2 regions of the Hominimerdicola intestinalis genome follow, and region 2 is predicted to be linked to the other one. Evidence: predicted binding sites of a transcription regulator. Region 2 holds the regulator's gene; the other holds the start of a gene.
What was found. Region 2 encodes HrcA, which represses chaperone genes, less so after heat shock. Its sites were predicted from a motif close to TGTTAGCACTCNNNNNNNNNGAGTGCTAACA; they were not measured.

Region 1 (8,288 bases), on a different contig from region 2:
ATCTTCAAGGGTAATGGAATCGACAACTCCGTTGATAGCCTCGTAAAGCTTCTCCCACACCATAAGCGTTGCACATTCATTTCTTCTCTCGCAGGTATTTACATTGTCGTCAAGACAAGCTACCGGCGCAAGGCTGCCCTCCGTAAGCCTGAGAACCATTCCTACCGTATAACTTTTCAGCGGATGAGCAAGCTTATATCCGCCGCCTGCTCCCCGTACGCTTTTTACATAACCTGCACGTCCGAGTATTGATATGATCTGCTCAAGATATTTGTCAGAGATCGACTGACGTTTCGCAATATCCTTTATAGGAATATAGCTTCCGTCGTCGTGCATTGCAAGATCCAGCATAAGCCGCAGCGCATACCTTCCCTTTGTGGAAATTTTCAAGAAAATCAACCTTTCTCAGATATTAACGTTCCATATTGATTATTTTACACCGTCCGCCGCCGTTTGTCAATAATACCTAATGTCTAAAACATGCAAATCAACTTTATTTAACGGCTTTACAAGTATCGATTCAGTTGCTTTTTGCCGTATATTCAAAAAATACAGAAAGCGATCATCTACGATCAGGAATTAGCCATTATAAAGCTGTTTACAAACTCAAAAATTATCATAGCGAAATAAACAAGAATGAAAACGTTTGAAAATACCGCTCCGTACCGCTGAGTAGAGGTCATTGCGTAGGTTCGGTCGTTATTGAACCTGAGCCGCCAGCCGTTTGTGAAAAGCACATAAACGCCCATAAATATTACAAGTATCTCAAACGCCATATAAAATTCCTGAGCATATGCCCAGCCGTAAACGTCGGCAAAATCCATATAGCTTGCGAACATATTGTTGACTATATGGATAATTACGGTAGGAATTATCGAGTTGCACTGAATAGCTACCGCTCCGAAAATAAGCGCACTGGCGAACGCTGATGCCGCCTGAGGAATATTACCGTGCATAAGTCCAAATATAAGCGCCGAGAAAAAAACCGCCATAAATTTACCGAAAGGCTTTAAAAGGGTAAGAATTATCCCCCTGTATAATATTTCCTCAGCAATCGGCCCTAAAATTATAACATACGCAATCTGAAGTACGACCGCCGCCGTACTGGGCTGTCTTATGGAAAGATCACTTTCGGGAACGGTAACGCCCATTTGATCCATGTAAAAGGTAAAATAGGAAATTACAATACTGACAAGAACATTAAGCGTAAGGCAAAGCGGAAACCATTTTACTGCCTGAACGGCGTTTCCTTTTCTGGGACGCATCATTTCCGAAAAATTTATTTTCATTGCAAACCGCGCTATAATCAGAATAATAACAAGACTGACAAATATAATAAATAAATTTCCCGCCATTGAAAATACCGACGAGTTTACAAGCTCCTGCTGCTGGGATAAATATATCTTCGCCGTCCGTACGCTTAGCGTCAGGCTTCCGTTCTTATAAGCGTAAACGATAAGATAATAAACATTGAGAAATAAGGAATTGAGCAGATTGTAAACGATCAAAAGTATGCCCAGCTTGGAGCAGTTTATAAACATAGCCTTTTTTTCGCGTCTGCGGGCGTCCATAAGCTGATTGTAATAATCGCTCTGAAAATTGGTCCCGCCGAAATTGCTGTAAAACATCAAAGCCCTCCCGAACGTTATCTCATAGATTCTACTGCCGCAAATATCTTCTGGGCGATATACGGCTTATTCATTGTATAAAGATGTATTCCGTCAGCGTCGCTTGAGATCAGATCGACTATCTGGTCTATAGCGTAAGCGATACCGGCATCCTCAAGCGCCTTGGGATTATTTTCAAAGCGGTTGAGCATTTTCGCAAGCTTTTTCGGAATAGACGCACCGCACATTGAAACCATACGCATTATTCCGCTCTTGGAGGTAACAGGCATTATTCCCGCTTCGATCGGAACATTTATACCTGCTATCCTGCATTTTTCACGGAACTCATAAAAATCCTCGTTATTGAAGAAAAGCTGTGAAATAAGATGCTCAGCTCCGCAGTCTACCTTGTGCTTTAAATGAAGAATATCCGAGATCATATTCTCTGAATCCGGGTGCGCCTCCGGATAACAGGCGGCGGATACGCTGAAATCCCCTCTCTGCTTAATATATGAAACCAGCTCGTCGGCATGGCTGAAATCATTCTTAGGAGGACTGTCGGGATTTATATCTCCCCTCAGCGCCAGAATATTTTCAACTCCCGCAGATCTCAGCTTATCAAGGATATAATCAATATCCTCTTTAGTATTGTTAACGCATGTAAGATGAGCTATCGGCATAATATTGTATTTATTTTTTATTATAGAGCATATTTCGCAGGTTGAATTGTCAGCGATATTTCCTCCTGCTCCGTATGTAACGCTTATAAACGCAGGCTTCAGTTCCCTTAGTCCGTCCAGCGTTTCATATATTGTTTCTATTCCTCCGTTTTTCTTAGGCGGAAAAACCTCCAAAGAAAACTGAGGTCTGTGGGATTCAAAAAGCTTTGATATTTTCATTTTTTACAGCTTTCCTTTCTGCTTATGCGCTGTACGGCAGATCCTGCCGCCGTATAGCATTAATTGGAAATACAGCGGTAATTATCAGGACTTGGATCGTTTTTACCGTAAACCTATTTTATCGCCGTTAACTTATATTATAACACATTAAGTATATGAAATGCAAATTATTGTGCGCCGGCAATTATTAAGTAAAAGTAAATAAAGAGTATCTATTTTATTATAACTATTGCATTTTATCAAAAGCGTTGTATAATAAGATTATAGTTAGCACTCTGGTAGAGAGAGTGCTAAAACTTCTGAAAGAAAGGTTTGATCAATAATGGAAACAAAACAGTTCAAAGCGGAATCAAAGCGGCTTCTCGATATGATGATAAACTCTATTTATACTCATAAAGAGATTTTTCTGAGAGAGCTTATTTCAAACGCCAGCGACGCTATAGACAAGCTTTATTTTAAGTCGCTTACCGATACCTCGATCGGCATGAAAAAAGACGATTTTGCGATCCGTCTTGAAGCCGATAAGGAAAACCGTACGCTTACTGTTTCAGACAACGGTATCGGAATGACCGATGAGGAGCTTGAAAACAATCTGGGAACTATCGCAAACAGCGGTTCCTTTAAATTCAAAAAGGACAACGATCTGGGCGACGACGTGGACATTATCGGCCAGTTCGGAGTCGGCTTCTATTCTACCTTTATGGTAGCAAAAGAAGTAACGGTCTATACTAAAGCCTATGGCTCCGATAAGGGCTGGAAATGGCAGTCAAACGGTGTAGACGGCTATACAATAGAGGAATTTGACAAGGAAGGCTTCGGTACTGAAATAGTTCTGAAATTGAAGGACAATACCGATGATGATAATTACGATAAATATCTCGACCAGTATCAGATACAGTCGCTTGTTAAAAAATATTCCGACTATATCCGCTTCCCGATCAAAATGGACGTTGAGCATACTCATTATCCCGACGACGAAAATGCCGAACCGGAAAAGCATATTGTAAATGAAACTCTTAACAGCATGACTCCTATCTGGAAGAAAAACAAAACCGAGCTTAAAGACGAGGACTATAATAACTTCTATACCGAAAAGTTTATGGATTATATGCCTCCTCTCGCACATATTCACAGCAAAAACGAGGGCGTCGCAACATATGACGCACTGCTTTATATCCCCTCAAGAGCCCCCTTTGACTATTATTCAAAGGATTATGAAAAGGGACTTCAGCTTTATTCCAGCGGCGTGCTTATAATGGAAAAATGCGCCGATCTGCTGCCGGATCACTTCAGCTTTGTAAAGGGTCTTGTTGATTCGGAGGATCTGTCGCTGAATATTTCAAGAGAGCTTCTTCAGCATGACAGACAGCTTAAGATCATTGCAAAGAATCTTGAAAAATCAATAAAGAACGAGCTTGCCAAAATGCTTAAAAACGACCGTGAAAAGTATCTTAAATTCTATGAGACCTTCGGCCTGCAATTTAAGTTCGGAATTTATCAGTCCTACGGCGCAAGCAAGGATACTCTTGAGGATCTGCTTATGTTCCCGTCCTCCTTCGACGGTAAGAACGTTACCCTTGCCGAATACGTTTCCAGAATGAAGGAAGGGCAGGAGGAGATCTATTATGCCTGCGGAGAAAGCATTTCGAGAATTGAAATGCTGCCTCAGCTTGAAAGAGTAAAGGACAAGGGCTACGAGGTGCTTTACTTTACACAGGACGTTGACGAATTTGCCATCAAGGTAATGATGCAGTACAAGGATAAGAAATTCAAGTCAATTTCCGACGGCGATCTTGACCTTGAAACCGAAGAGGAAAAGGAAGAAGCTAAAAAGACCTCAGAAGAAAATCAGGATATGTTCAAATTCATGACCGAGGCTCTTGAGGGCAAGGTAAAGAACGTAAGATTGTCCTCGAAGCTTAAGAGCCACCCTGTATGCCTATCCGCTGAAGGCAATATTACAATTGAAATGGAAAAGGTTCTTAATTCTATGCCGCAGAATGAGGGAAAAGAAGTCAAGGCAGAAAAATGCCTTGAGCTTAACGCTTCACACCCTGTATTTGAAAAGCTGAAAGAGCTTTATTCCGCCGATAAGGACAAGCTTAAAGACTATACGAAGCTTCTTTATTCTCAGGCTTTGCTTATCGAGGGACTCAGCGTTGAAAATCCCGTAGAGTTTGCAGATCTTATCTGCGGACTTATGGTCTGATATAAATATTATTGCAGCGCCGTATAATTTCTGCGGAACAGATACCGAAATTCATAGTTATAATTACAAAAACGCTCCGGAACACTATTGCTCCGGAGCGTTAACACTATGATCCTGCTTAGTTTATGACGTAGTGCTTACCGTAAATGTATCAGACCATGCGCCCTTTTTGTTTTCGCTGTCCGGTACTTTTGTATATCCCTGAATACGATATTTGTACTGGGTACTGCTTTTCAGTCCCGAAATTTTCAGTTCTGCCGTTCCGTAAGGCACGAGCTGAACCGTTTTCCACTCTTTAGATGAAGTATCGTACTGCTGAACTTTATAGCCTGTGCAGGCAACCTCGTCCCAGAACAGACGGACAGATGTCGTTGAACGGTTAGCCTTAGTAAATGTGATCTTTTCCGGCGCAGTTGCAGTCGGCTTTTCTGAGGACGCATATCCCCAGTAAATCACATCATTTATACTTTTGTATGCCTTGACCTTATATTTATAAACTGTACCCGGCTTCAGCCCCTCGTCGCGATATGTAAGAACGCTGTTATCGCTTATCGTCTGAATATTCACCCACGATTTATTCTTCTCATTATATCTGTAAATACGGTATCCCGTTGCGTTATCGACCTTTTCCCAGTTTATTCTTACCGCATCGGTAACCGAAGTGTATTCCTCCTTAAATACAGGAGTTTTCGGGACGATCTCAAAGGTCTTTGTTACAGTTCCCATATAAATTCCCTTGCCGGTTATAATTACGGAAGCCTTGCCTATAGCGGTATTCAATTTGTAAGAAACGCCGAAATCTGTATTTCTTACAAGCTGCTCTGCGCCGTATTTAAGCGTCGGTGACGGAACAATTGGGCTGCCTGTGTAAATATACTTATCCTCTATACCTCCGATGTCCAGGGAAGCGATACTTCTCGGAGATATAACAAAGCTCTTGATTACGGTTCCCGTATAGTTGCCAAGTCCTCTAATTATAATATTTGCTGTACCGGCGTTTATATTGCTGTTATAGGATACCGAATAATCACTGCCCCGTAAAAGAACCGTATCTCCGTTTTTTACGGTAACGGCAGGGCAATAAGCATTACCGCTGTACACACAATTCTGTGTATACGAGAAGGTCAGTCCGCTTGAAACGCTTCTGCGGCTGATAGTAAAGTTCTCTGTAACTGCCTCAATATAATTTCCTGTTCCGACTACCGTTACATTTGCTGTACCCGCATTTACATTATTACTGTAAACAAGGTAATAATCCTTACCCATCGACAGCGTCTTATCTCCGTCTTTAACGGTAATTTCCGGAGCAACAGGACTTCCGCTGTATGTAAAACCGTTTCCTGCAACTGTTACCGAAAGCTCCCCTACCTTCTTCCGCAGTATCTTAAAGCTTTTTGTAACGCTTCCCGAATACCTTCCGATACCTTGTACAGTTACAGAAGCGGTTCCGGCATTTATATTGTCCGAATACTCAACGCTGTAGTCCTTATTTTCTGTCAGAACTTTCTCTCCGTCCTTTACTGTTACAGTAGGAGTTTTAGCGTTTGAATCATATGTAAATTGGGTCTGCGACAGCTCGGTACTGCACGTTTCTATTGAAGCCGCATACCTTTTTACATTTTCAACTGCCGAATTATTTATAATATCATACTCGTCAGCCTGAGTAATTAGATTGAACCGTATAAATTTTTCGGAATCATCATCGTTCAGAAGCTCGCTGACGGGAATATTAAATACTTCAATCCCCCCGCCTGATATTTCAGGAACTTCAATTGTCTTCAATACGTTTCCGTTCTCGTCCTCAGCCGAAAGCTTTGATCCGCTTACCGGAATATACGAATTGTTTTTTACGCTAACGGTCACGGTTCCTCCGTTTCCTGCTACAAACTCGCTTGTATTGACCTCAAGGTCGGCAAGTCCGCAGGAAAATACGGTTTCGTTATCGTCAGGTTTAATATCCTCTGAGCTGAGCGGCTGAACGCTTATCCTGTAATCTCCCGTATAGAAGTTTTCGTCAGTATCCAGCAGCACAAGAATCTCCTCTTCTGCACCTGCACGGATAACGTACGATATATCCTTTGCATAAACGCTCTCTTCGCCCTTATATATATTTACGCGTACGCCGTTTATCGTTTTGGTTCCGGCGTTTGTAACACTGATATACAGCGGCATCTGATAATCGGGCACCGCATATTCGTAATCATAATAAACCTTATTGACCCTGAGGTCGGTAACTCCGCAGTAACGATAGCTTACAATATCCGACTGGGTATTCAAGTCGTTATCGCTGATCTCAACTTTATTCTTGAGCATAACCGCAGTATCTCCCGCTGCCGAAAGCTGCTCGAAATAGCTGTCCGAAACCGACTTTGCAATACTTACCGGCTCGCTCCAGCCGTCCTCATAATTAACAAGCATAAGGTCTGTGGAATCATTGTTTCTTGATATAAAATATATTTTATCACCTGTTATGATATAGTCTGAACCTACGCTGTAATCCGCTCCCTCGCAAACAAGATCCGGATCTCCTGTTAAGCTGTTCAGATATTTGATAAAGCCGTCCTCATACCAGGTCAAAGACTGAGAATCCGTTCCAGGAAGAACAGTAAACTGAACATTGTCAGCATTTCCTTCACACACCAAAGTATTTTTACCGTCCAAGGTGCAGATTTTAAGCTGTTTATCACCTTCGGTTACAAGGTCATTGTCCGAATCTGTAATATAAGAAACAACGGGTTTACCCGAAAGCATGCCTGCTGACAGATCTGTTACGCAGCTGAGATTTTCAGCCAATACCTCGGGAACGCTCCAACCGCTGCCGGAATTTGTGCTGTACATTATTTTATTTGTTCCGTTAAGTCCGAAATAATCAGGATCGTCATTGGATACCCATACCGCTGTCAGCACTCCGTCAGTATTTGTTATGATCGGCCTTGAGTCCATGACCCCATTATCCGTCAGCTTTTCAATGTTCTCAAAGCTTCCGGTTTCTTCGTTAAACCGAGCATATACTATCTCAAGCGACGCTGCGAAATCCTCTACTGTAGCGTTATCGGGAAGAACGCCTGACGCCTCCTCATACATAAGATATATTTTATCTCCGTCTGTATAAAGATGAGCCCTGTTGTCAAGCAGCTCGTTGCCGTCGACCTGCTGCGGCTCGGACCATTTATCCGTACTCTCATTATAAACCGAGTACATAAGCACGTTTGAATTTATATCCGTTCTGTTGCTGTCCTTATCAAGATAGAGCATAAGCGTTGTTCTGCCGTTTGAAATTATCTGCGGTCCGGCATTTGCGGTACAGCCGTTGATTATTTCTGTAACTGTATTAGAGGCTACCTCTCCGCCGCTGAAAGATCCCTCGGGTATATCCGTGCTGAGAGAATAGTTTTCCATTTTGAACAGAGCTGCCATATTATCAGCAGTTTTCATAGATTGCATAGCATTGAAAGAGGCGAGACGGGAAGATTTATAGCAGTCATAAATAACATAATCTCCGTCGGTCTTCCAAATAGGTACTTTAGCCTTAAACGGGCCAACATCTGCCCTCGCTCCTACTTCTGCGCCTGC
Region 2 (8,288 bases):
TGAAATACAAAAACGCTTATCCTAAGAAATCGAATAAGCGTCTGTTTTTATTTCTGCGACCAGACCGATAAGCCGAGTTTTGTCTTGTACGGTAATCTATCTAGGCTGGCCGTTGCCGGACAGCTCAAGCCACCTATAACCGCAAGCCTGACGAGCAGCCATTGACTTAACGGTTACCATTGGTGTTGCATCGGATAAGGTTTACATGGCAGCAATATCTCTATTGCTCCGGTGAGCTCTTACCTCGCCTTTCCACCCTTACCGGAAACAAAAAGCTCCGGCGGTATATTTCTGTTGCACTGGCTCTAAGGTCGCCCTCGGCTGATGTTATCAGCTACCCTGCTCTGTGATGCTCGGACTTTCCTCATAAACTTAACGTTCACGCTACCGTATAGCCTGCTCGCAGTTTACATTATAGCATTAAATTTAGTGTTTGTCAATCAGTAATCAGCTTACAGTGGTTTCTTTGATCCTTTTTTTCTAAAAATATATATCATAAACGAACTTAGATAAACAACAATACCGCAGACACCTGAATTAAAATCCGTCAGAGAAGGAACAGCCTGCACTGAATAAAAAGAAAAGAAGATTAATATAAAGCCGGTTGCGCTTGACGGTTTGTCTTTATAACCCATAGGGATGATACTGTAACAGTATTGCAAATATGTAAGCAAAACCAAAGAACCTACAAGAAACAAAAAATAGCGGCAGCTGTATTAAATAGATCACAACTGCCGTTATACTATTATTTGAATTTATCCTTCAGCTTATCAAAGAAGCTTTCCCTTTTCTGATAATTTTTATTGGACAGAGATTCGTCAAACTTTTTAAGTAGACTTTTCTGTTCCTTTGTAAGGTTTTTCGGAACTTCTACATTTACACGGACATAATGATCTCCGCGGTCTGAACGGTAAAGCTTTTTGATACCCTTTCCTCTCAGACGGAATACCGTATTTGTCTGTGTGCCCTCAGGAACGTTATACTTGACCTTTCCGTCAACTGTAGGCACGACTATTTCCGCTCCCAGAGTTGCCTGAGTATAAGTAAGAGGTATATCTGTCCATACATCGTAGCCGTCACGCTCAAAAATAGGATCGGGTCTTACAGTAATATGAACATGAAGATCGCCGTTCTGACCTCCGTTAGTTCCGGCATGGCCTCCGCCCTGAACCCTCAGCGTCTGACCGTCGTCCACTCCTGCAGGTATCTCTATTTCCTTTGTGGAAGCCTTTCTTACCTGACCCTTTCCTGAGCAGACACCGCACGGCGTATCAATAATTTTACCTGTACCTGAACAGCGTCCGCACCTTGACGTTGAAGCAATATTTCCGAAAGGTGTACGCTGCGAGACCCTTACCTGACCTGTTCCGTGACAGTCAGGACAGGTCTTTGGACTTGTTCCTGCGGCTGCACCAGTTCCGTGGCATTCGGGACAGCTTTCTGATCTGTTTATCCTTACTGTTGCCTTCTTGCCTGTGCAAGCCTCCATAAAATCAATTGCAATGCTTGCTTCAATATCCCCGCCTCTTCTGGGAGCGTTAGGGTTCGACGAACGTCCTCCTCCGAAGCCGCCGAAAAATGAATTAAGAATATCGTCCATATCTCCGAAGCCGCCGAAACCGCTGAAGCCGCCTCCCTGACCTGCGCCGAAGCTGGGATCTACACCGGCGTGACCGAACTGATCATACTTGGCCTTTTTATCAGGGTCAGAAAGTACCTCATATGCTTCGTTTACTTCCTTGAACTTCGCCTCACATTCCTTGTCGTCCGGGTGCAGATCGGGGTGATACTGCTTAGCGAGCTTACGGAACGCTTTTTTTATTTCATCGTCAGACGCTCCCTTTGAAACGCCGAGTACCTCGTAATAATCTCGTTTTTCTGCCATATAACATACTCCCTTGATTTAGGAATTTTTATACTGATAATCCTGACCGCCGTTATATACAGCCTAACCGCAGAGTAAAGCCAATCTTTACGGATCGGCTTCCGCTCTGCGGTCTGCGTATATTTTCAAATTATTCAGCGTCAGTAAATTCTGCGTCAATTACATCGTCGCCGTTATTTGCTCCGCCGTTCTGAGCGGCTCCTCCGCCCATATTATTAGGGTCAAAGCCCTGTCCTCCTGCCGCCTGCTGAGCCTGAGCAGCCTGCTGGTATACGTTAGTGGCTATCTTCTGGAAGGTTTCCTCAAGTTCCTTATGCTTAGCCTTTATTTCATCAATATTCGTTCCCTTGAGAGCCTCCTTGAGAGCGTCTATCTTAGCCTGACACTGAGCCTTTTCATCAGCAGAAACCTTATCTCCGAATTCTCCGAGCGACTTTTCAGCCTGGAACGCAAGCTGATCTGCCTGGTTCCTTGCGTCTACCTCGTCCTTTTTCTTTGCGTCCTCAGCAGCAAAAGCTTCAGCTTCCTTTACCGCCTTGTCAATATCGTCCTTAGACATATTGGTTGAAGAGGTAATTGTTATATTCTGCTCCTTGCCTGTTCCGAGATCCTTAGCCGAAACGTGTACGATACCGTTTGCGTCAATATCGAACGTTACTTCGATCTGAGGGATTCCTCTAGGTGCAGGCGCGATTCCGTCAAGGCGGAACATACCCAGCTGCTTGTTGTCCTTTGCAAATTCACGTTCGCCCTGAAGAACATTTATATCAACAGCCGACTGATTATCCGCAGCAGTTGAGAAGATCTGCGACTTTTTAGTAGGGATAGTCGTATTTCTCTCAATGATCTTTGTACAGATACCGCCCATTGTTTCAAGTCCCAAGGACAGCGGCGTTACGTCAAGAAGCAGCAGACCGTCCTTAACGTCGCCTCCAAGAACTCCGCCCTGATATGCAGCTCCGAGAGCTACGCACTCGTCAGGATTGATTCCTTTGAACGGTTCCTTGCCCATATATTTCTTAACAGCCTCCTGAACAGCGGGGATCCTTGAAGAACCTCCGACCATAAGAACCTTCTGAAGCTCCGAAGCTGAAAGTCCGCTGTCTGATAGCGCCTGACGAACCGGTCCCATTGTAGCTTCAACAAGATCGGCTGTCATTTCATTGAACTTAGCCTGTGTAAGCGTCATTTCAAGATGCTTAGGTCCTGTAGCGTCAGCAGTAATAAACGGAAGGCTTATTGTAGAAGAAGGAGTAGACGAAAGCTCGATCTTTGCCTTTTCAGCTGCTTCCTTCAATCTCTGCATAGCCATTTTATCAGCAGAGAGATCTACGCCCTCGGACTTTTTGAATTCGCTTACCATCCAGTCAATAATTCTCTGGTCAAAATCGTCGCCGCCCAGACGATTGTTTCCGGCAGTTGCAAGAACCTCGGTTACTCCGTCACCCATTTCAATAATGGAAACGTCAAACGTACCTCCGCCCAGGTCATATACCATAACCTTCTGGTCGTCTTCCTTATCTATACCGTATGAAAGTGCCGCAGCTGTAGGCTCGTTGATAATTCTTCTTACATTAAGACCGGCGATCTGACCTGCGTCCTTTGTTGCCTGTCTTTGTGCGTCGGTAAAGTAAGCCGGAACAGTGATAACAGCCTCAGTTACCTTTTCACCGAGATAAGCCTCTGCGTCAGCTTTCAGCTTCTGAAGGATCATTGCAGAGATCTCCTGAGGGGTATAATCCTTTCCGCCCATCTTCGCCTTATAATCTGAGCCCATATGTCTTTTGATAGAAATAACCGTATTATCAAAATTAGTTACAGCCTGTCTTTTTGCGACCTGACCTATAAGTCTGTCGCCGTTTTTTGAAACTCCTACTACCGACGGAGTAGTTCTTGCTCCTTCGCTGTTAGGAATTACTACCGCTTCGCCGCCTTCCATAACTGCTACGCAGGAGTTAGTCGTACCTAAATCTATACCTATAATTTTGCTCATAATGATCTTCCTTTCAATAGTTATTATACTTTTTATTTAAAGGCTTGCCCATAAACTACGGGTTTGCCACTACTACCATGGCGTATCTTATTACTTTATCTCCGATTTTATATCCCTTTTGGAAAGTTTGTGCAACAATATTCTCTCCAAGCTCAGGGTCTTCTATCTGATTGACCGCATTTGCAATATTGGGATCGAAAACCTCTCCTGTCGGATCTATGATCTCAACTCCCAGCTTTTTCAGGCAGTCACCGAATTGCTTGAAAATCATTTCAACGCCCTGCTTATAGGTTTCATCAGTCGTTTCAGCTTCAAGCGCCCGTTCAAAATTATCAAATACCGGAAGTATTTCGCTTACTGCATTTCCCTTTGCGGTATCGGTGATCTCAAGCCGCTCCTTTGCTGAACGCTTTCTGAAATTATCATACTCCGCCATAAGTCTTAAATACTTATCGTTAGCGGCGTCAAGCTGCTCTTTAAGCTTTTCCTCCTCGGTTTTCTCCGGTTCTCCGGCTTCGCTTTCAATATTTTTTTCAGCCGCAGCCTCCTTCTTCTGTGTTTCCTGTTCTTTGTTTTCCTGCTCGTCTAAGATTTCTTTCTCGTCAGCCAATTTATTACGCCCGCCTTTCTTAGATTTTTTCTTCCTCATCGGACTCATCACCTTTTTCGGATATAAGATCGGTTATGCGCTGTGAAAAATATTCCAGATAGGGAATAAACTTTGCGTAATCTATTCTCATAGGACCTATAAGTCCCAAAGCGCCCGCCTGTCTGCCGTCCTTTCGGAAAGGAGCCGCAATAATAGATGAATTGTGTATTACAAATTCGTCCTTTTCGGGAGAAAACATAACCTGCAAGCCGCTGAAGCTTTCGTTTATAAATGACATGATCTCCCGTTTATTATCAAGGAAACTTATGATCTCGTTCTGGTTGAAATCCTTGCAGGTAAGCAGATTAGCCGCACCGGCAACAGAAATATCCTGAGCTACAAGTTCCTTTGAAAGCTTTACCAATTCTGAAACCAGCGGAGCTAAAGTCATCATATATGTGCCCATTGCAGTTTTTATACTTTCAAACATTTCTTCCGAGATTTCTCCAAGCGGAACTCCCTGAAGATTTTGCTGAAGATAATTATCAAAAAATTCAAGCTGCTCATGTGAAAGATCGAACTCCAGCCTGCACACCTTATTCTTTATTGTACCGTTTGAGGTTATCATAAGGATAACATACATTCTCTTTCCCGTCGGTATGACCTCTACCTTTGAAATTACAGAGAATTTAGGAGTTGCATTGGCGACTACCGCAGCGCATTTTGTAAGCTCCGCCAAAGCCATTGAAGCCGACTGCACCAGATCCTCTTCGGTAACCGCACCTTCGGGAAGCATTGCGTCCAGACGGCGCTTTTCGTCTTCGCTCAGCTGATTGTTTTCCATCAGATTGTCAACGTAAACACGGTATCCGAGGTAAGTCGGGATCCTGCCGGCTGACGTATGAGGCTGCTCCAGATAGCCCTGCTTCTCAAGCTCCGCCATCTCGTTTCGTATCGTTGCCGACGACGCATTTACATATGACATTATCGCCCTGGATCCGACAGGTTCTCCGGTTACTAGATACTCCTCTACAACCGCCGTCAGAATTTTTAATTTTCGGCCGTCCACCCTTTCTCACCTGCCCGATTATTTAGCACTTAATATTTCAGAGTGTTAGCACTCATTATCTCTGAGTGCTAATTATAGTTTATACCCTTTTTAATACTTTGTCAAGGGGTTTTAAAATATTTTTTTACTAAATTTTATTTTTATTATCAGCAGGTTTTTGTGCAATCATACACAATATACCTAAACAAGCTTAAAATAAAGCAGCAGACGCATGAAATAAACAGCATTATTTACTTTTTATGTAATTTTGTTTGTGCAATGCAACTAAATTAATTACAAAATGGTTACATAGGTTACAGCAAGGGTACGAAATTATTTCAGAAAAGTAGTAAATAGGCCGAAAATCTGATATAATTATATATGCAGATGATAACGGCTGATTTATTACGCTGTAATTTAAACACAAACAGCGCAGAACTTGAAAGGGTGATAATTATTATATTCAAAAAAATCGCAGTTACTGCACTAATAACGGCAATGGTGATAACGGGAGCTGTTTTTCCTGTACAAAGCACCGGAATTTCAGAAATAACTGTTATATCCGCCTCCGCTGCGGATGCTTCTTTATCTAAACCGAAAATTTCTGTTAAAACTACTTATGGAGACAAAATTGAAATTCTTATCGACAATGCTTCTTCATACAAATCGGGAACAGTATTTAATGTATATGTAAGCGGTCATCTGTCTGTCAAAGTAAATCTGTCAAAAGTCAAGTCGAACAAGAATACGATAAATCTTTATCATAACGGAAAATACTTTAAACCCTCAACTAACTACAGCATAAAGGTCAAGGCGGTAAATAACGGAAAGGAATCAGCTTATTCATCTACAATAAAAGCAAAAACAAAGTCGAAAACTTATTTTTGCATAAACAAAGGAACTCAGCTGTACACCGCAAAAAACAAGAAAATGGTCAAGTCATCGAAAACAGACTCACGTCAATCAGCAGTAAGCCGGCTTTCCAACGCCAAGGGAACGCTGATTTCATATCTGCCTCAGAAAACATACAGCGGAACATACATAAAAATAACAGAGGGAAAATATAAAGGCAAATATGCAAAGCTTGACGGAGGGAAAAACGTATACCGAATATCCGAAAGCGAAGCCAAACGCAGAATAGTAAGCGATTATGCCGCAAGCATGAACGGAGGAAGATATGTCTGGGGAGGTTCTTCGTTTAAGGCTACCGACTGCTCCGGACTGACTATGCAGGCATACTCAAAAATCGGAGTAAAGATATCCCACAGCGTAAGAACTCAGGCTTCAAAGGGAAAATCCGTCAGCGTAAAGAACATGAAACCGGGTGATATTCTTGTTCTTAACAATTACAGTCATGTGGCAATGTATATAGGCGGAGATAAAATGGTCCACGCTATGAATTCAAGGGACGGAATAAAGATACAGCCTATATCCTATCTCAAATATTACAGAGTTAATACTGTCAGAAGACTGATATAAATTTTAGTTTTATAACTGAAAATTCTAAAACCGGACTTGTTGCGGCAATTTGCCTCATTTAGTCCGGTTTGTTTTTATATAAATATTAAAACGCCTTTTAAGAATACTTCCTTATTATCCGGCAAAAACTAAATTCGGAAAGGAGGCAAGTCCATGCACGAACCTTCAGCAGTATATAATATTCCGCGCATGGGCAAAAAATATGTCTGATAAAAACAAGAAATCTGCCGGCAACAACCAATGGGTAACAACTCACCAGAAATCAAAACCTGACAAAAGGGACAGACGCGACGGACCGGGAGGAAACTAATAGGCTGAAAAATTAAACTGACTAAAAACAAACGTCCGTATACCGATCAAAGTATACGGACGTTACTGATAATTATCTTATATAGGTGATCAGGCTGCAAACAATCTGTCGCGCTCGTCTGCTGAAGGCGGAGAGAAGATCGAGAATTTATCCTTGCCCACATCAGTCGAGTTCATTCCGTCGCCGAAGCCCTGGTCGGTTTTATTTATCATATCATAATAGATTATAGCGTTTGAAATATTTATTCTTTCCTCTGAGTAACTGGAAAGCTCGCTTATATAATTTTCATCGACCACTCCGTCATTAATTCTCAGATCCGCTGCTTCACGTCCGTAAACCTCGTCCTTGGCGGTTTTATATATACCGTGCACTTCCTCAGAATAGATAGGGTTCGGAGTATCCTTATAGACCTGATTGCAGGAAGCATATTTTGCAACATTTTCATAACCGGTTATATCAAAATACTTTTCCTTCTGACTGTTATAATAAATAGTATCGGTAAGGAAATTTCCATTTGGGAAAATAACGATATTTTCTTCATCATCTCCAATAGAGAATATATCATGTCCGAGCGCATACTTATTCTCAAAGCCCAGCATATTTCCCAAAGTAGGCTGAACGTCGTACATACCCATTACCTGAGTGATCTCTTTAGGCTCATAGCCTCCGTCCTTAGACCAGATTATAAACGGAACTTTTCTGTTTATATTGTAATAGAAATCATCTACCGGAATATATCCGTCATCATCGTCGCTCAGAACTTCCTGGGTAAAAGGATTATAGTTATAGTAATACTCATATTCCTCTTCCTTAACCTTAGCGTCGTGGTCGCCGTAGATCACAATAACAGTATTATCAAGCAAACCCTGCTCATCAAGCTCCTCCATCAGCTGACCGATAGCTTCATCGGCGTAATGAACCGACTTGAAATAGCTGCCAAGCTTAGTTCCTTCGAGGAAAGGAGCGGATATCTCCTCATAAAGA

Region 1: htpG (molecular chaperone HtpG) is a predicted target of HrcA. The motif match lies at 2,772-2,802, and genes of this name have one in related genera.

Annotation. Positions count from the first base shown of each region.
Region 1 is NZ_BAAHNZ010000008.1:23,048-31,335, forward strand. Features, by position in the region: gene ACYQ0H_RS08185 (RrF2 family transcriptional regulator) at 1-390, opposite strand, end outside; gene ACYQ0H_RS08190 (CPBP family intramembrane glutamic endopeptidase) at 573-1,628, opposite strand; gene metF (methylenetetrahydrofolate reductase [NAD(P)H]) at 1,646-2,506, opposite strand; gene htpG (molecular chaperone HtpG) at 2,829-4,715, shown strand; gene ACYQ0H_RS08205 (leucine-rich repeat protein) at 4,839-8,288, opposite strand, start outside.
Region 2 is NZ_BAAHNZ010000002.1:92,160-100,447, forward strand. Features, by position in the region: RNA gene rnpB (RNase P RNA component class A) at 53-403, opposite strand; gene dnaJ (molecular chaperone DnaJ) at 746-1,885, opposite strand; gene dnaK (molecular chaperone DnaK) at 2,016-3,878, opposite strand; gene grpE (nucleotide exchange factor GrpE) at 3,934-4,527, opposite strand; gene hrcA (heat-inducible transcriptional repressor HrcA) at 4,508-5,536, opposite strand; gene ACYQ0H_RS02815 (NlpC/P60 family protein) at 5,963-6,994, shown strand; gene ACYQ0H_RS02820 (LTA synthase family protein) at 7,394-8,288, opposite strand, start outside.